DNA from 2 places in the Paraburkholderia sp. D1E genome. Region 2 is predicted to be linked to the other one. Evidence: riboswitches for the same ligand, from Rfam matches in the RefSeq annotation. Region 2 holds a riboswitch; the other holds the start of a gene.
The links. Region 2 has a riboswitch for glycine ahead of gcvT (glycine cleavage system aminomethyltransferase GcvT). Riboswitches for the same ligand answer to the same signal wherever they lie in the genome.
Positions count from the first base shown of each region.

Region 1: it holds a riboswitch for glycine, as region 2 does, so the genes downstream of both, ACUN0E_RS14170 (D-amino acid dehydrogenase) here and gcvT (glycine cleavage system aminomethyltransferase GcvT) in region 2, are expected to answer to the same signal.

Region 1 is NZ_JBQYMB010000001.1:3,140,246-3,149,802, forward strand. Features, by position in the region: gene ACUN0E_RS14160 (MFS transporter) at 1-815, opposite strand, end outside; gene ACUN0E_RS14165 (LysR family transcriptional regulator) at 996-1,955, shown strand; glycine riboswitch at 2,179-2,272, shown strand; gene ACUN0E_RS14170 (D-amino acid dehydrogenase) at 2,447-3,658, shown strand; gene ACUN0E_RS14175 (BON domain-containing protein) at 4,189-4,449, shown strand; gene ACUN0E_RS14180 (acetate/propionate family kinase) at 4,452-5,615, opposite strand; gene ACUN0E_RS14185 (phosphoketolase family protein) at 5,628-8,021, opposite strand; gene ACUN0E_RS14190 (hypothetical protein) at 8,398-8,586, shown strand; gene ACUN0E_RS14195 (hypothetical protein) at 8,646-8,768, opposite strand; gene ACUN0E_RS14200 (hypothetical protein) at 9,076-9,201, shown strand; gene ACUN0E_RS14205 (ankyrin repeat domain-containing protein) at 9,295-9,557, shown strand, end outside.
Region 2 is NZ_JBQYMB010000001.1:9,364,248-9,373,804, forward strand. Features, by position in the region: gene ACUN0E_RS42005 (L-serine ammonia-lyase) at 1-433, opposite strand, end outside; gene ACUN0E_RS42010 (alginate lyase family protein) at 462-1,592, opposite strand; gene gcvP (aminomethyl-transferring glycine dehydrogenase) at 1,709-4,645, opposite strand; gene gcvH (glycine cleavage system protein GcvH) at 4,741-5,121, opposite strand; gene gcvT (glycine cleavage system aminomethyltransferase GcvT) at 5,185-6,303, opposite strand; glycine riboswitch at 6,385-6,556, opposite strand; glycine riboswitch at 6,591-6,691, opposite strand; gene ACUN0E_RS42030 (hypothetical protein) at 6,844-7,197, opposite strand; gene ACUN0E_RS42035 (oxidoreductase) at 7,393-8,442, opposite strand; gene ACUN0E_RS42040 (UvrD-helicase domain-containing protein) at 8,863-9,557, shown strand, end outside.

The DNA of each region.
Region 1 (9,557 bases), 6.2 Mb from region 2:
CCGCCGACCATCATGAGAACACCGACGCACACTTGCCGCAGATGACGCGCCATCACCTCACGAAACGCGCTGCTTTCACGCGCCGTGGCATGGTGCGTTTCATCCAGCGCGCGGCGGATATACATCCCGACCGGGCCGATCAGCAAACCGCAAAGGAACGGAATGCGCCAGCCCCAGCTTTCCAGATCGGCAGGCGCGAGGAAATGCGACAGCAGAAAACCGCTCAGCGCGCCGACCAGCGCCGCCGCACCCTGGCTCGCCAGTTGCCAGCCAACCAGAAAACCGCGTGTGGACCGCACGCCCGACTCCATCAGCAACGTGGTCGACGCGCCGATCTCGCCGCCTGCCGAGAAGCCTTGCAGCAATCGGCCGAGCACGATCAGGAGCGGTGCGAACAGGCCGATCTGCGCATAAGTGGGCGCAAGGCCGATGATTGCCGTGCCGAGCGCCATCAGCGCGATGGTCAGCGTCATCGCCGCTTTACGACCGGCCCGGTCCGCGTAGTTACCGATCAGGATGCCGCCCAGCGGCCGCATCACGAAACCAATGCCGAAGGTGGCGACCGCCATCAGCAGCGAGCCGAAAGCCGTATGCGACGGAAAAAACAGCTTGCCGATCAGGACCGCGAAGAAGCTGTAGATCGTGAAGTCGAACATCTCCAGCCCGTTGCCCAGCGTGGTCGCGGCGATCAGCGCGAACTTCGAGGCGCGTGGCTGAGCGGACGACTGATCCGACAACGGAGCGAGCCCCTGAACCGGCCCCTGAGACACCGCGTCGACTGACGCGGGTTGCAGCGAGGTGTGCAGATTTGCCATGACGATTCCGATGACTCCGGTGGAAGGGGCTGCGTCGCCTTGCGGCCGACGTCAACCGAACAGTGCGGTCGTCAATTTCCGAGCGCAAATCGTTTGTTTTTATAGCTATCACTTTTATTTATCCCCACACTGGAGGCTGCGGCGGCATACAGCCGAGGCACCCTTCGAGTGGATTCGACGATGAAACTTCACCAATTGCGCTCATTGATCGCCGTCGCGGAGAACGGCAGCATCCACGAGGCGTCGCGTGCGCTGCACGTCACGCAGCCGGCCGTGAGCAAGGCGCTGTCCGATCTGGAGGCGGAACTCGGCGCGCCGATGTTCGTGCGCTCAGCCAAGGGCACGCAACTCACGCCGTACGGACAAAGCCTGATTCGCCACGCGCGCGCGATCGAACAGGAACTGCGCCATGCACACGAGGACATCTCCACGCTGCTCGGCATCGCGCGCGGCACCGTGACGGTGGGCGTCACGCCGGTGACGTCTGCCGGGCCGTTTGCTGAGGCGTTGCGGGAGTTTTCACGGGTTTATCCGCAGGTCACCATTAACGTGTTCGAATTGCGTCCGCCGCAGATCCAGGAAGGCCTCGCGGACGGCTCGATCGATTTCGGCCTGGTCTCGCGCATCGGTCAGCCGACCGACACGCGTTTCCACTGGGAGACGCTCTACACCATCGCCACGACGCTGGGCGTGCGCACCGGCCATCCGCTGCGCGGCACGCATTCTCTGCAGGGGCTCGCCCAGGCGGCATGGCTTAGCTGGGACGCGCTCGACGATTCAACGAGCCTGATCGGCACGCTGTTCGGCAGCCAGGACATCGCGCCGCCGAAAAACGTGCTGCGTTGCACGTCGACGTCGCTATACCTGGAGATGGCCAGCACCACCGACCGCATCAGCCTGTGGTCGGAACTGCCGTTCCATACGGCGCCGTACAAGGGACTGCTGCGCAAGATCGGTCTGACCGAACCGCTGCCGGACATGACGATCGGCTTGATCTGCCGGGATATCGATCTGACCACCACCGTCGCTGCAACGCTAATCGAGATGATTCGCACTGCCTGTACCGCGTTCTCGGGGGTGTACCAGCGCGCCGGTGCGACGCCGGGGCGGCGGGCGCAGGAGCCCAGGGTGCGTCCGTGAGCATGGCCTGGTGGCGGCTGCGGGAATTGAACGCCCCACGGTGAACATGCCGACGCCTCGGACCCAGGCGCCGTAGGCGCGACCGTGAGCCCAGCGTGGGCGCGCCTACGTGGATGGGCCTTTTCAGCGTGCCGTGCACAGCTCCCGGCAGGGCCGATCGGGCGTCGCATTGCAGGAAACACTTGCGGTGAAGTTTTTTGCCCGGTATTGTCGAGCCGTTCTGCAATGCAGCGCGGGAGAGATCGTCAGAGGATTGTGACGACGCCGACGGAGCAACCGCCCCGGAAACTCTCAGGCAAAAGGACCGCGCAGCTGGAACATCTGGAGAGCGGCGCCGTGCGCGCCCACCGAAGGGGATTCCCTGCATACCGCCTAAATTGCGCGCGTATGCTCACGGGAAGAAACTCTCAGGTACATGGACAGATGGGGCATCGACGCCGGTTTCGACACGAAATCGACACCGGTGATGCTCAACTACTCTGGATCATGTCATGTCACGAATCGCCATTATCGGCGCCGGCATTACCGGCGTCACGACTGCTCACGCCCTGGCGCAGCGCGGCCACCACGTTACGGTGTTCGAACGTCATCGCTATGCGGCGATGGAGACCTCGTTCGCCAACGGCGGCCAGTTGTCGGCCAGCAATGCCGAAGTCTGGAACAGCGCGGCCACCGTGCTGAAAGGCTTGCGCTGGATGCTCACGCGCGACGCCCCGCTACTGCTCAATCCGATGCCCACGTGGCACAAGTATTCGTGGATGGGTGAATTTCTACGGCAGATTCCGCACTACCGTGCGAACACCGTCGAAACGGTGCGGCTCGCGATTGCTGCGCGTGAGCATCTGTTTTCGATTGCCGAGCGCGAAGGGATCGATTTCGATCTGGAGCGGCGCGGTATTTTGCACATCTATAAGACGCGCAAGGAATTCGATTCGGCGAGCAAGGTGAATGCGTTGCTGCGCGAAGGTGGACTGGACCGGAATCCGGTAACGGCGAGTGAGTTGCATGCGATCGAGCCGACGATAAAGGGCGAGTTTTACGGCGGCTTTTTTACACCTTCCGATTCCACCGGCGATATTCACAAGTTCACCCGCGGCCTGGCGGACGCCTGCGTGCGACACGGTGTGGAGTTTCACTACGATGCCGAGATCGCGGCGATCGAGCAGCCGGCTGAAGGACAGTTTTCCCTGACGGTTAATCTCGAGGGCGAGTCACAGCGCTTTGCCTTTGAGCGGATCGTCGTGTGCGCCGGCGTGAAGAGCCGCGATTTTGCGGCGATGCTTGGCGATCATGTGAATATCTATCCGGTTAAGGGTTATTCGATCACCGTTTGTCTCGATGATGAAGTGAGTCAACAGAACGCGCCATGGGTCAGTTTGCTTGACGACAGTGCGAAGATCGTCACCAGCCGGCTTGGCGTGGATCGGTTCCGGGTTGCGGGGACCGCGGAGATCAATGGGTTCAATCGGGATATCCGGTCGGATCGCATTGCGCCTTTGGTCGACTGGACTCGACAGTATTTTCCTGAGGTGTCGACTTCGAAGGTGATTCCATGGGCTGGATTGAGGCCTATGCTGCCGAGTATGTTGCCGAAGGTGGGGCGCGGGAAACGGCGCGGCGTTTTTTATAACACCGGGCATGGGCATCTGGGGTGGACGTTGTCGGCGGCTACTGCGCAGGTTGTGGCGGGGGCTGTTCAATAAGGGTTGGTTGCCTGCGGGGCGCTTTGGTCGTCTGGTTGCCTGCTGCGTTGGCCTTTCCTTGAATTCTTATTGGTTTATTAGCGTCGCCCCTGTGCGGGGCAGGCACCTACTTTTCTTTGCCTGCTGCAAAGAAAAGTAGGCAAAAGAAAGCAGCTCACACCGCTAGCTTATAAGCGGGTCCCCCGCGCAGTCGCGGTAGTGGTCCATCTGGAATCTGTGTCTTCGCACACTCGGCGCTGGTGACAAAGGAGTCGTCAGCTCCCACTCCGCACTGCGTGCGTCGCGGACGGGTCCGCCTCGGAAACCATGGGGCTTCGGTTGCGCGTTTAGGGGGCCGTCAGCTTCGACTCGGTGAGGTGCTCGATGAAGCCTGATCGCAAAACATTGTTTAGAACTATCTGCAGCGCTTTCGCGATGGTCCAGGCAGGGCTGCCCTGCCTGGATGCTTATCCGGAGTGAAGCGCCGCCAGGGCAAAACCCGCTGCATCTGCTAGTGTTCTCTAATCGGTGTCCCTCTCGATGGAATCTTCATGACCAGATCCCGCCACACCACGCGCAGAAACGCAGGCACGCGCCTCTCCGATAAACAGATCGCCGTAGAAGCTGCACGGCGCCTGGCCTGGGATGCCGCCGTGCCCCCCAATACCCTGCAAGTCAAAGTCTCACACGGGCGCATCACCCTGCTCGGCATCCTTCCACATGAACAGCAACGAATTGCTGCACTCGAAGACGTCTCCCGTTTGTTCGGTGTCACCGGTGTTTCCGATCACTCCACGATCAAGGCAAATTAGCATCAACCCGCCTGCAATAGCCTCCTGCAATGCCTCGCAATCTGCTTTTCTTCCTCAGTGTGAATCGCCCTCACCTTGCTCGCCGGATCACCTTCCGCTAGCCCCAAAAACGCAAGCCCCTCGCACACGCGTCTGCGAATCTCCTCACTGTGTTCGCCAATGCCACCCGTGAACACCAGCAAATCGATCCCGCCCAGTAAAGCCGCGTAAGCACCAATCGTTTTGCGCACAGCAGTAGCAAACGCCTCCAGCGCCAGCGATGCATTCGCATCGCCTGCCGCGGCGCGCTTCTCCAGCGCCTGCATATCGCTCTCGCCATCGGCGTAACCGGCCAGGCCGCTCTGGCGATTCAACAGCGTCTCCAGCGCGTTGGCATCGAGCTTCTCCACGCGCATCAGATACAGCAGCACGCCCGGGTCAAGGTCGCCGCTGCGCGTGCCCATCGGCACGCCGCCGGTCGGCGTTAATCCCATCGATGTATCAACGGATTTGCCGTCCTGCAACGCACATAAACTCGAACCGTTACCCAGGTGAGCGAATACCGCACGCGGCGGCAATTCGGCGCCGAGCCGCTTCACCAGCGATTCATACGACAGCCCATGAAAGCCATAACGAATCACTCCCGCATCCACATAGCGGCGCGGCAACGCAAGCTGCGCCGCGCGCGGCGGTAGCGTCGCGTGAAAGGCGGTATCGAAGCAGGCGAATTGCTGCGCATCGCTGAAAATCTTCGTTGCCTCGTCGATCAGCGCCAGCGCCGGGGGAATATGCAAAGGCGCGAAGTGCACGGCGTCCTGCAAACGCTGCCGGACTTCAGGCGTCAATCGCAGATGCGTTCGCAAATGCGGGCCGCCATGCACCACGCGATGCCCCACCGCCGTAGGCCGCTCGTGCTTCTGTTGCGCCAGTACGCGCGAGAGCTTCTGCAACGCGTCGGTCTGCGACTGCATCACATGCTCCTGTTGCACCAGCACGCGGCCGTCGGGCGACTTGATGCGCAGGCTGCCGTCGTCCCGTCCAATACCTTCGGCGCTGCCCTCCAGCAGCAATGCTTCGTCACCGCCGGAGTGCGTAAACAGCCCGAATTTCAGCGACGACGACCCGCTGTTCAGCACCAGAATCGTCGGGGGCTGCGTCGGGTCGCCGGTCTTCTCATGAGTCTCCATGGCACGCTCCGCCTAACCCTTCCACGTCCAGTTGCGGATCTCTTCCTTATCGATGCCTTCGGCATGCGCATAAGCAAGATGCTCGATGATCTGCCCGCGCAGCCACTCTTTCACGTGATCGCCAACGCCGCGCAGCGCCGGCACGCGATCGATCACATCGATAGCCAGCGAGAAACGGTCGACCTGGTTGATGATCGCCAGTTCGAGCGGCGTGTTGATGTTGCCTTTCTCGTGGTAGCCGTGCACATGCAGATTGTCGTGATTGGTACGGTTGTACGTCAGCTTGTGCACCAGCGACGCGTACGAGTGGAAGTTGAAGATCACCGGCTTGCCGGTGGTGAACAGCGAATCGAAATCGCGGCTGGACAGGCCGTGCGGATGCGCATGCTCAGGCATCAGGCGGAACAGATCGACCACGTTGACGAAGCGGATTTTCAACTCAGGAAAGCGCTCCTTCAGAATCTGCACGGCGGCGAGCGCTTCCATTGTCGCGATGTCGCCCGCGCACGCCATCACCACGTCCGGTTCGACGCCCTGATCCGTCGACGCCCAATCCCAGATGCCAATGCCCTTGGTGCAATGCGTGACGGCCGATTCCATGTCGAGATACTGCAGATGCGGCTGCTTGTCGGCGACGATCACATTGACGTAGTCGCGCGAACGCAAGCAATGATCGGCGACGCTCAACAGACAATTCGCATCTGGAGGCAGGTAAATACGCACCACGTCGGGGCTCTTGTTGGTGACAACATCGAGAAAGCCCGGGTCCTGGTGCGTGAAGCCGTTGTGATCCTGGCGCCACACCAGCGACGTGATCAGCAGGTTGATCGACGGCACCGGTTGCCGCCAGCCGAGATCGCGCTTTGCTTTCTCCAGCCACTTGGCGTGCTGGTTGAACATCGAATCGATCACGTGGACGAACGCTTCATAGGTAGCGAAAAGTCCATGACGCCCGGTCAGCACGTACCCTTCGAACCAGCCTTCAAGCGTGTGTTCGCTCAGCATCTCCATCACGCGGCCGTCCACGGCGAGTTCGCCGCCGTCGGCGTCGCTTGCCATGGTTTCGGCCAGCCAGGTTTTCTCCGAGGCCTCGTAGATGGCCGTCAGCTTGTTGCTGGCGGTTTCGTCGGGGCCGAATACGCGGAAGTTCGTCATGTTCTTGCGCATCACGTCGCGCAGAAACGTGCCGAGCACCTCAGTGGGCGACGTGTAGGAGCCGCCGGGGTTTTTTACGGCCACCGCGTAGTCGCGAAACGCCGGCATGTCGAGCGTTTTACACAGCATGCCGCCATTCGCATGCGGATTGGCGCTGATGCGCCGCGTGCCGACGGGCGCCAGTTCGCGCAGCTCTTCGACCAGACGCCCTGCTTCATCGAATAGCGACTCCGGTTCATAACTGCGCAGCCAGCTCTCGACGAGCTTCAGACTCCTGCTATTGGTGACCGGATCGAGCACCGGGACCTGGTGCGCGCGCCACGAGCCTTCCACTTGATGGCCGTCGACTTCTTTCGGGCCGGTCCAGCCTTTCGGCGAACGCAGCACGATCATCGGCCAGCGCGGCCGCGTTGCGTCATTGGCCTCGCGTGCATGCTGCTGGATCGCGCGGATTTCGCCGATACATTGTTCAAGCGTCGCGGCCATCTGCTGGTGCATGGTGTCAGGATCGTCGCCTTCGACGAAATACGGCTTGTGGCCGTAGCCGGTCAGCAAGGCGTCGAGTTCCTCGCGGGGAATGCGCGCGAGGATCGTCGGGTTGGCGATCTTGTAGCCGTTCAGATGCAGAACCGGCAGCACCGCGCCATCGCGAATCGGGTTGAGGAATTTGTTCGAGTGCCATGACGTGGCGAGCGGGCCAGTTTCCGCCTCGCCGTCGCCGATCATTACCGCGACGATCAGATCGGGATTGTCGAACGCTGCGCCGTAGCCGTGCGACAGGCTATAGCCGAGTTCGCCGCCTTCGTGAATCGAGCCGGGCGTTTCAGGCGTGCAATGCGAACCGATGCCGCCGGGAAACGAGAACTGCCGGAAAAAGCGCCGCATGCCGGCTTCGTCTTCGCTGCGGTCGGGATAGATTTCCGAGTAGTGGCCTTCGAGGTAGCAGTGGGCCAGCGTAGCAGGCGCGCCATGGCCCGGGCCGGCGATATAGATCACGTCCAGATCGAGCTTTTTGATCAGCCGGTTCAGATGCACCAGCAGGAAACTTTGCCCTGGGTCCGAGCCCCAATGGCCCAGCAGGCGGTTCTTGATGTGTTCGGGTTTGAGCGCTTCGCGCAGCAGCGGATTGTCGCGCAGATAGATCATGCCGGCCGAAAGGTAGTTGCAGGCGCGCCAGTAGCGGTCCATTTTGCGCAACGTTTCGGGTTCTAGGGTTTTCGGCGGGGTCGGACGGGTGGTTGCTTCGGCCATGGCGTCACTCCTTGGAAAGGACTGTCAGGCAGGTTAGCGGGTGCTGCAGCGATTGTTCGTGACGTGGCTGGCGGAGAAGCCAGCCATGCCGGCCGTTATGTCATGCGCATGACATAACGCAACATGACGCAAGCATTCCGGCAAAGCTCCGTTGCTCAGGGCTTTCGGGAATCGGGCCGGGAATCGTCAGGGGTCTGACAGGAAGCATACGTCATGGTTCGACGGATCGTTCGAACCTTGATCTTGCGACGTACGTGCGTCGCTTTCGTGCACGCGTGGGAAGCGTGGATCGTGCATGGACAATGGAGTGGCCGATCCGATTGCCGGCCCGAACGTTGGCTAGCGCCCGTTCGTCTGTTCATTCGCTGGTGTTCAGTTGAAAGCGTTACTCCTGCTCTTTCTCCTCGCGCTGTGGCGGACGGTAGCGCCATTTGCTGGCATTGGGGTCGTTGCGCGCATCATCCTGTTCACGCTGCTCGGCGCGCGCTTCATCGGCGCGGCCAAGTTCAGCGCGGCGGTCACGCACGGCGCCTGGCGAATCGGCTGGGCGCAACGGCGATGGTGAGCGTTTTTGGGTAGGTACAGGTGACATAGGGCCTCCTTTTTTCGGGGATGTAGGACGAATCAACGTTTCTTGCCTGTCCAGCGGCGATCCGGGCGGTGTATGAGACGAAGCTGACGCAGGTACATCGAAGCGCCGAACATCAGCGCTATACCGGCCAGGGTGCCCCAGATTGCGGATGTCATGATTTTTCCTTTAGCCCGCCGGCCGCACAGCGTTTTATCGCCTGCGACGCGAAGGTGGGCAACCGATTGCGCGCATGGCTGACGTTGAATAGACCCGTTCTTGCCGTGCGCCAAGCAAGGATCATGCTCTCATTTGGTCGATAAGTCTGTACGCTGTTGGACAGTCGGCTCGCCGGAGGCTGCCGGTCTTGCGCTAGACTTTAAGCGAGCATTAAGTGAATGCGGCTAAGCTCGCCATGCTAAATGCGCGACGGCGGACCGCATCTGGCGCGTCCTGTCCCGCTCGCCCATCATCTGAACAGCCACCATGTCGACACCCAGCCGCCTCAAAGCGCCCCTGATTCTTGTTCTCTCGCTCGTGCTGTTGTGCGCGGGCGTCGCCGTTCTGGTGGGCGTGTTCGGATTGCTGGTAACGGTGCTCGGCAAGCTGTAGCCACCACTGGGTGGGCGTCAGCGGCGCAAAATGTGTATCCTGAACGATCTTCCCGTGCCGCCTGGCGGCCAGGACTATTGCAAGGAGATTGCATTGACGGACCACGCTGAACCTTCCCCGCCCGCCAAACCGGAGATCGATCCGGCCTTGATCGAACTGGCGCATGAAGTTTTCGATCTCGCACGGCGCGGCGATGCCGCCATGCTCGCCACAGTAATCGAAAAAGGCGTGCCGCCGAATTTGCGCAACGATAAGGGCGACAGTCTTGTCATGCTGGCGAGCTATCACGGTCATGTCGATGCGGTACGCGCGCTGCTCGAGCACGGGGCTGATCCGGATCTGCGTAACGACAACGG
Region 2 (9,557 bases):
GATACGTCGACTCGCGCAGCGTCTCGCCCTGCGCATCGAACGCACGCAGTATCAGGCCGTTCGGATGCTCGGACAGCGCCTGGCGATAAAACGAAATGTGATCTTTCTGGACGACCGGTACGTCGTGCGTGCCGAGCAAGGCGAGCTTGCGCGACGCCTTAACTGCTTCAAGCCGTTGCACGATCGTGTCGGGATCGACCGTGTCGGGCGCATCGCCCATCAAACCGAGCATCACGCCGCGATCGGTGCCGTGCCCCTTGCCGGTCGCGCCGAGCGAACCGTACAGATCCACTTTCACCGACGCCGTCGCCTTAAGCAGCCCGTCGCGGTCGAGCCCTTGCGCGAACATCAGTGCCGCGCGCATCGGCCCAACCGTATGCGAACTGGACGGACCAATGCCGATTTTGAAGAGATCGAACACGCTGACTGCCATTTACTGCTCCCTGCTGATAAAAGTTAGTTTAGCGCGCCGGCAGCGGCAAACACACGGCGAGCCACGCGGGTGGCGTCGGTGCGAGCTGCAGCGCGATCGGCGTATAGCGTCCGTCGAGACGCGCCGCCAGGTGAAACAGTTCCGTCGCGTTTTTCGGGTCCCATTGACCCGAATAGCCAGGCAAACCGGCCTCGCGACGTCTGGCATCGAACGGAACGTTCGAATGCACGAATTCTTCATGCGTCTTGCTGCCGTCCGCGTACGGCGTGAGCCAGTTCAGTGCGACTGCCAGCGAGGCGCCGTTCGTCCCCTTCTCCGGCAACCAGTTGCGGTTGTGGCGGCGCGCGGCGAGCGCAGCGATCACGAGCGGCTGCAGGTCGTAGGTGACGTAGTGCAGCGCGTCGCGTTCGCCGAAGTCGAATGTCGAGCCGTCCGGCGCGATGTTGTCGCCGATATGCTCGTCGAACAGGCGCTGCGCCGCATTGATCATCTTGCGGTTATCTAGCGTGAACGCGGCCATCGAGATCAGTTTGATCCGGTGGCTTTGCCAGTTGTTCTTAAACGTGCCCTTGAGCGGGCGCGGCTGTGCATCGATCTGCCCGATGTAGCCGTTCGCGAGCTTCGTCAGGAACGCCATCGATGCATTGCGTGTCTTCACCGGTAACGCGCTCGCGGTCATGTCGTAGGCGAGGATGAGGCCTTCGAAATGGGTTTCGTCGATCGGATTGAAACTGGGTTGATAAGTCGTGACCCACGCATACAGCAAGCGGTCGACCAGCTTCAGATAACGGTCGTCGCTCGTTGCGCGCCATGCGAGCGCGGCGTCACGCAGCAGATCGAGATCCTTCTCCGCCTCGACGCTTTGATCGTAAATGCCTTCGTGCGGCAGCGTGCCTTCGGTATGCAGTTTCGCCAGCGCATGCGGCGGGTCGTTCAGATGTGCCTGCACATTGCTCACCAGTGCTTTGACCCCTGGATCGGCATTCGTGCGCTCGCTGGTTTGCAGCGCGGGCGCTGCACAAAAATTCATTGCGGCGTGCGCCTGCCGCAGCGGCAGCAGCACGGCTGCGCCTGCTAACAACAGTGTGCAAGTCTGCTGCCACGTCTGGACTCGCCTTGCTCCGGTCCGGCTTTGCATCAATCGCACCTTTCGCGCCATGCGAAACTCCTCGTTAGGCTGATTCGGTGTGTGATGTTAGCCGTTTGCGGACACAAGCGACAGAACCGCGCAACGCCTGCTTACAACCTTCAGGCGATGCGCGGTCAAGGCCATGCTTACTCGTAATCGGCTATCGGCACGCAGGAGCAGAACAGATTGCGGTCGCCGTACACATTGTCCGCTCGGCCGACCGGCGGCCAGTACTTCTTCGCGATCAGCGTGGGCAGCGGATACGCGGCGGTTTCGCGCGCATACGCATGCTTCCAGTCGTTCGCGATGACTACCGCTGCCGTATGCGGTGCGTGTTTCAGCGGATTGTCTTCGCGGTCCGAGCGACCTTCTTCCACAGCGCGAATTTCCTCGCGGATCGCGATCATCGCTTCGATGAAGCGGTCGAGTTCTTCCTTCGACTCCGATTCGGTCGGCTCGACCATCAGCGTGCCCGGCACCGGGAAGCTCATGGTCGGTGCGTGGAAGCCGTAGTCGGCGAGGCGCTTGGCGACGTCGTCGACAGTAATGCCACTGGTTTCCTTGATCGGGCGCAGGTCGAGAATGCATTCGTGCGCAACCAGTCCGCCCGGGCCCGAGTACAGCACCGGATAATGCGGCGCGAGTTTGTTCGCGACGTAGTTCGCGTTGAGGATCGCGGTTTCGGTGGCAGCCGTGAGGTTCTTCGCGCCCATCATCGCGATGTACATCCACGAAATCGGCAGGATCGACGCGGAACCGTACGGTGCGCCCGACACGGCGCCGATACCGTTCGGCGCGCGCTCATAGCCCGACGAAATCTGATTTGGCAGGAATTGCGCGAGATGCGCGCCGACTGCGACCGGACCGACGCCCGGTCCGCCGCCGCCGTGCGGAATACAGAAGGTCTTGTGCAGGTTCAGGTGCGAGACATCGCCGCCGAACTGGCCCGGCGCGCACAGGCCGACCATTGCGTTCATGTTCGCGCCGTCCACGTAGACCTGACCGCCGTGCGCATGCACGATCTCGCAGATTTCGCGGACGTTCGCCTCGAACACGCCGTGCGTGGACGGGTACGTGATCATGATTGCCGCGAGCTTGTCGGCGTGCTGATCCGCCTTCTTCTTCAGGTCTTCGATATCGACGTTGCCTTGCGTGTCGCAAGCCACGACGACCACCTGCATGCCGGCCATTTGCGCCGACGCCGGGTTCGTGCCGTGCGCCGAAGCGGGGATCAGGCAGACGTTGCGATGTGCTTCGCCGCGCGACGCGTGGTAAGCGTGGATGATCAACAGACCGGCGTACTCGCCCTGCGAGCCGGCGTTCGGTTGCAGCGATACCGCTGCATAGCCAGTTGCCGCGACCAGCATCTCTTCGAGCTGATCGATCATTTCGCGGTAGCCGAGGGTTTGCTCAGCCGGCGCGAACGGATGGATCTGGCCGAATTCGGGCCACGTGACCGGCAACATTTCCGACGTCGCGTTCAGCTTCATCGTGCACGAGCCGAGCGGGATCATCGAGCGATCGAGCGCGAGGTCCTTGTCGGACAGGCTGCGCAGATAGCGCAGCATTTCCGTTTCAGAATGGTGACGATTGAACACGTGGTGCGTGAGGTACGCGCTGGTGCGTTCAAGCGCGGCGGGTACCGACGCGGTGTTCGACGCGGCAAGGGCTGCGTCGAGTGCGTCGACTTGCGGCACGTCTTTGGCGCCTGCTGCTTCTGCGAAGAGGGCGAGCAGATCGGCGAGGTCACGGCGCGTCGTGGTTTCGTCGATCGACAGGCCGACTTGCGTGTCGCTGACACGGCGCAGGTTGATGCGCTTCGCCTTCGCGGCGTCATGCAGCGCTTGTGTGCGCGCGCCGGCTTCGAAAGTGAGCGTATCGAAGAAGGTTTCGTTGACGAGCGTATAGCCGAGTTGCTTCGCGCCTTCAGCCAGCAACGCCGCGATGCGGTTCACACGCAGCGCGATCGTCTTCAGGCCGTGTGGGCCGTGATAGACCGCGTACATGCTGGCCATGATCGCGAGCAGCGCTTGCGCGGTGCACACGTTCGAGGTCGCCTTCTCGCGGCGGATATGTTGCTCACGTGTTTGCAGCGCGAGACGCAGCGCCGGATTGCCTTGCGCGTCGACGGTGACGCCGACGAGACGGCCCGGCATCTGACGCTTGAATTCGTCGCGCACGGCGAGGTAAGCCGCGTGCGGGCCGCCGAAACCAACCGGCACGCCGAAACGCTGCGTATTGCCGACGGCCACGTCCGCGCCCCATTCGCCCGGCGGCGTGAGCACGGTCAGCGCGAGCAGGTCGGCGGCGACCACCACGTGGCCGCCCGCTGCGTGGATCGCATCGGCAAGTGCGCGGTAGTCGCGCACATCGCCGTTCACGCCCGGGTATTGCAGCAGCACGCCGAACGCATTCGCGGTCGCGGCGTCCGCAGCCGGGCCTACTTTAACTTCGATGCCGACCGGCGTGGCGCGTGTCTTCACCACTTCGATGGTTTGCGGCAGCACGTCGTCGGCGACGTAAAACACGTTCGATTTCGGTTTACCGACGCGTTGCAGCAGCGTCATCGCTTCGGCGGCGGCGGTGGCTTCGTCGAGCAGCGATGCGTTCGAGATCGCCAGACCGGTGAGGTCGACGATCATCTGCTGGAAGTTCAGCAGCGCTTCCAGACGGCCCTGCGAGATTTCCGGCTGATACGGCGTGTACGCGGTGTACCACGCCGGATTTTCCAGCACGTTACGCAGGATCACCGCCGGGGTGTGCGCGTTGTAATAGCCCTGCCCGATGTACGAGCGGAACACCTGGTTCTTGTCCGCCAGCTCACGCAACGCGGCGAGCGCTTCCGCTTCGCTCTTCGGCTGGGCGAAGGGGCCGAGCGGCAGCGTTTCGGTGCGGCGGATCGTCTTCGGAATGACGGCGTCGATCAGCGCGGCGCGCGACGCGAAGCCGAGGGCTTCGAGCATCGCATGCTGGTCGGCCGAATCCGGGCCGATGTGCCGTTCAGCGAAGGCGTCATGCACTTCGAGCGCGGCGAGCGAGAGAGGAGTGCGGTTCATCAGACGATCCGGGTGTTCGAGCTTCATGAGGTTGTTCCTGCCGGTGCGGGCGTCCGTTCGACGATTGAATCGGACGCGCCGCGCCTGTCGGGTTTAAACGTAATGGTGCAACTTGCGATGAATCAGGCGCCGATCGCTTTCGAATATGCGTCCGCGTCGATCAGGCGGTCCAGCGATGCGTCCGCGGCCGGCTTGATCTTGAAGAGCCAGTTGTCGTACGGCGCGCTGTTGACGCCATCCGGCGTATCGGTGACGGCCGGATTCGCTTCGATGATTTCGCCCGAAACCGGCGCGTAGATATCGGAAGCGGCCTTCACCGATTCGATCACGGCGACGGTGTCCCCAGCGTTGACGGTCTTGCCCAGTTCCTGGACTTCGAAGAAGACGATGTCGCCGAGCGCTTCTTGCGCATGGTCGGTGATGCCGACCGTCAGCGTGCCGTCCGCTTCGGTGCGGACCCACTCGTGCGATTCGGTGTATTTCAGATCGGCCGGGATGCTCATCGGATGCTCCTATGCGGTGTGATTCGGTAGTGACTTAAAAAGTTAGACGCGCGCGCCGGCTGCTTAAACTGCGAGCACCTTGCCGTTGCGCACGAACGGCAGTTTTACCACGCTTGCGGGAACGTTTTTGTCACGAATCTGGACATGAACGGTGTCGCCCGGCTGCACGCCTTTCGGCACGCGCGCAAAGGCGATCGATTCCTGCATCGTGGGTGAAAAAGTGCCGCTGGTGATTTCGCCAACGCCCTGCGGCGTGACGACTTTCTGGTGAGCGCGCAGCACGCCCGCTGCCTTGCCGTTTTCCTTCAGCAGGATCAGACCGACGAACGCGGCCTGCGAGCCGTCGGCTTCGAGCTTGCCCTTACCGACGAATTCGCGTGGCGAGGTCAGATCGACGGTCCAGGCGAGGCCGGCGTCGAGCGGCGAGACGTTGTCGTCCATATCCTGGCCGTACAGGTTCATGCCGGCTTCGAGACGCAGCGTATCGCGCGCGCCGAGACCGGCGGGCCGCACGCCTTGTGCTTGCAGCGCGTTCCACAGCGCTTCGACGTGATCCGCCGGAACGATGATTTCGAAGCCGTCTTCACCGGTGTAGCCGGTGCGGGCAACGGTGAGTTCGCCGAACGGCGTGTCGTCGACGCGCGCTGCATTGAACGGCTTCAATGCTTCAGTGGCGGCGCGCGCGGCCGGCACGGTTTGCCAGACTTTTTCGCGGGCGTTCGGGCCTTGCACGGCGACGATCGCGTAATCGCGGCGCGGCGTGATGGTCAGGCCGAAGCTGCCTTCGGCGTTGAGCTGGCCGAACCAGGCGATATCTTTATCGGCGGTGCCGGCGTTGACGACCACGCGGAAGTGATCTTCGCCGAAGTAATAGACGATCAGATCGTCGATCACGCCGCCATTCGGGTTCAGCAGACAGGAGTAGAGCGCACGGCCCGGCGTTTGCAGCTTGGCGACGTTATTCGCCAGCGCGTATTCGAAGAAGGCGCGCACGCGCTCGCCGGTAAAATCGACGACGCACATGTGCGAGACGTCGAACATGCCGGCGTCGGTGCGCACGGCGCGGTGTTCGTCGATCTGCGAGCCGTAGTTGACGGGCATGTCCCAGCCGCCAAAATCGACCATGCGGGCGTTGAACGCACGATGGGTGGCGTTGAGCGGGGTGTGTTTGAGTTCGGTCATGGGGCCTCGGGCATCTCGCGAAACAAAAAAGGCCACGCGGCGCTACGCCTCGCGGCCTGCTGGCTGCGAGCGATTGCGTTGCATGGCCCCTCTGTCCTCGATACCTGAGAGATTGCGCCGCCGTGCGATGGTGAAGCCGTGATCGCTACGGTGAAACGCGCGCCCCTTCGGTGGGCAGCTTGCCGGAATCTGCTCGACGTACGTTCGATGTACGCGGCGCAGATGGCTACTGCCGCTCTCCAGAGTGCGAAAAACCGGTGCCTTGATGTTGCCTGGGCGCGGGTTTTTCGACGCGGTCGGTCCTTTTGCCTGAGAGTTTGCGGGTGTGCCCCTTCGGCGGCGCGGCCTGCGATTTTCTGCTGCCAGCACGCTCTCCCGACGCGTGCGGCGAATGTACGCGAGGGTCGGGGGCTTGTCAAATAAAGGCCCGTAAGGGGCATGGGGGTGCCGCTGGGGGATCGCGAATGTCAAAAAAAGCGCGGGACGTGATGCCCGCGCTTCTTTGCTTCAGTGCCTGAACCGGCGCGATTGTTCGCCGATTTATTCGCCGATGGCGTGCGCCGCGTTGTCCAGTTCCTGATTCAGCACGCGCTGTTCGTCGCCGGACAGGCCGCCGCCGTGTTGCGCCGCCATGTCATGAGCTTCCTGACGGATCACGTCGAGGCGGTGATGCAGCGCGCCGCCTTGTGGGGGCGGGTAGTAGCCTTGGTTGACGCGAACGTCGATGCGGCGGCTCAGGTTGTCGATACGGCCGTTAACCTGGTTCAGGCGCTGGTCCGCGATCTGCTGCGGGTTCGGGCGCGGTGCCGGCGCGGGTTGCTGGGGGGCCACCACGCAGGCGGCCAGGGAGCTGAGCAATGCGCATGCTGCTACTGCGCGGACGATACGTGGCATGGACTCTCCGGAAGTCGTTGTCGTTTTGTGGTGCTACTGGGGTAGCAACGGATTGCCGGGGATTCGCGCTGACCGCGAACACGGGGTTATTTGTAACGTTATGTTCCTTTCGGGGTTGTCAGGCTTTTTGCCTTGGGCGGTGGCATTGCCAGTGTGCCGCCGCCAGATAGCGAGAAAGCGCCCCTTAGGCAAAATTTAGCGAATACGCTCAAACGGTAGCCGGGTGCCTTCTTCCGAACTCCTGGCGGCCAGCTCGATAATCGTCATCACGTCGACCGCGTCCTGAGCGCTGACCGGAAATTTCACGCCGTTCTGAATGGCGTCGGCCAAGGCAATATAAAAGCCGACGTATTCTCCGTTGCGCGTAGGCACTTCCCGCTCCACTTCCTGATCGCCTTGGATCACACGCAGTACCCCCGCCGCATTGCCGGCGCCGAACCCGTCATCGCCAGGCCGCAAGCCGGCTTTCAACTGATCTTCCTGCGTATCGAGCCCGTGTTTCACATAGCTGCCCTGCGTGCCGTGGATCGCAAACCTCGGTGCGACAAGCGCAGTCAACGCGCTTGCATGCAACACCACTTCGAACTCACCGTACCCCAGTTGAATGTGCACGTAGTCCGGCGCGCTGGCCTGGTCGCGATGCGTCCGAACGGTCGCGGACACGGTCTGCGGTTCGCCGAACAACGCCAATGCCTGATCGATCAGGTGCGGTCCAAGGTCGAATAGCAAACCGCCACCGCGCGAAGCCTCCTCGCGCCAACGCTGCCGAACCTCCGGCCGGAAACGGTCGAAATGCGATTCGTATTGCGTGACGCGCCCCAACTCTCTGCCGGCGAGCAGGTCCCGCACGGTCAGAAAATCACCGTCCCAGCGGCGGTTGTGAAAGGGGACGAACCGCTTGCTGCGAGCCAGTGCAATGTTGGCGAGCGTGTGGGCGTCGGCGGCGGTGAGCGTGACCGGTTTGTCGACCACCACGTGCTTGCCCGCTTCCAGCGCGCGGCGCGCCAGGTCGAAGTGCGTGTCGTTGGGCGTCGCGATGACGACGCAGTCGATTTCGTCGAGCGCCAGCAGGGCGTCGAGATCGGCCACCACCTTTGCGTGCGGGTAATCGGCCAGCGCGTGCTCGGGCTGGCTCGTCGCGATGGCTGCGATGCTGGCTCGCCCGCAGTGCTCGATCACCGGCGCATGAAAGGTCGCACCAGCAAAACCGTAACCCATCAATCCAATCTTCAGCGATGCGGACATGCGTGTCTTCCTGCAAAAACGGCGCGCCGCTTTGCCACCGCGGCGACGGCGCGCAACAGCGTAATTGTGGCATGTCCCGAAGGCGGACTGTCAGCATCGTCGCAGGCGTTTGTCGGCGGCGCCTGTTTGGCGGCGCTCGGACGGCAGTTGCGGCCACGACCGGGGCAACCGCGTTTTTGTCGTCGGGCGAGCCGCCCTTGCGGCCCCCTTTCCTGGCCGTCCGACAGCGGCGTCTGTCACGGCATCCGCTTCGGGCATCCGTGTTAACATCGCTCCTCTCGCGCGGATCGTAGCGTGCCGGAACGCCCCTCAGACTGAGGCACGCGCGCCAGCCGCCCGCCCCGTGCAGCATGCCCCCGGGCCTTCGGTCTCGCGATTCCGCACCCAAGCGCCCTCAACCGCATTACCCATCCACTGACGATGTCCGCAGGCCTGAACCCCGCTCAAAATGAAGCGGTCCGTTATCTTGACGGTCCGTGTCTCGTGCTCGCCGGCGCAGGCAGCGGCAAGACGCGCGTGATCACGCAGAAAATCGCCCACCTGATCGAGGCCAAAGGCTTCGAGCCGCGCCACATCGCCGCCGTCACGTTCACGAACAAGGCCGCGTTGGAAATGCGCGAGCGCGTGGGCAAGCTGCTCGAAGGCAAGACGCTCACGACGCCCGGCAAGGAAGGCCGCAAAGTGCCCGTCAACCAGTTGACGGTCTGCACCTTCCACTCGCTCGGCGTGCAGATTCTGCGACAGGAAGCGGAACACGTCGGCCTCAAGCCGCAGTTCTCGATCATGGATTCGGACGACTGCTTCGGCATGATCCAGGAACAGGTCGGCTCGACGGACAAGGGCTTCATCCGCAAGATCCAGTCGATCATCTCGCTGTGGAAGAACGGCATGATCATGCCGGAAGAGGCGATCTCGATTGCCGCGAACGAAGATGAACATCAGGCCGCGATCGTCTATCGCAACTACGTGGCGACGCTGCATGCCTATCAGGCTGTCGATTTCGACGACCTGATCCGTCTGCCCGCCGAACTGTTCGCGAAGAACGAGCCGGTGCGCGACCGCTGGCAGAACAAGCTGCGCTATCTGCTGATCGACGAGTATCAGGACACCAACGC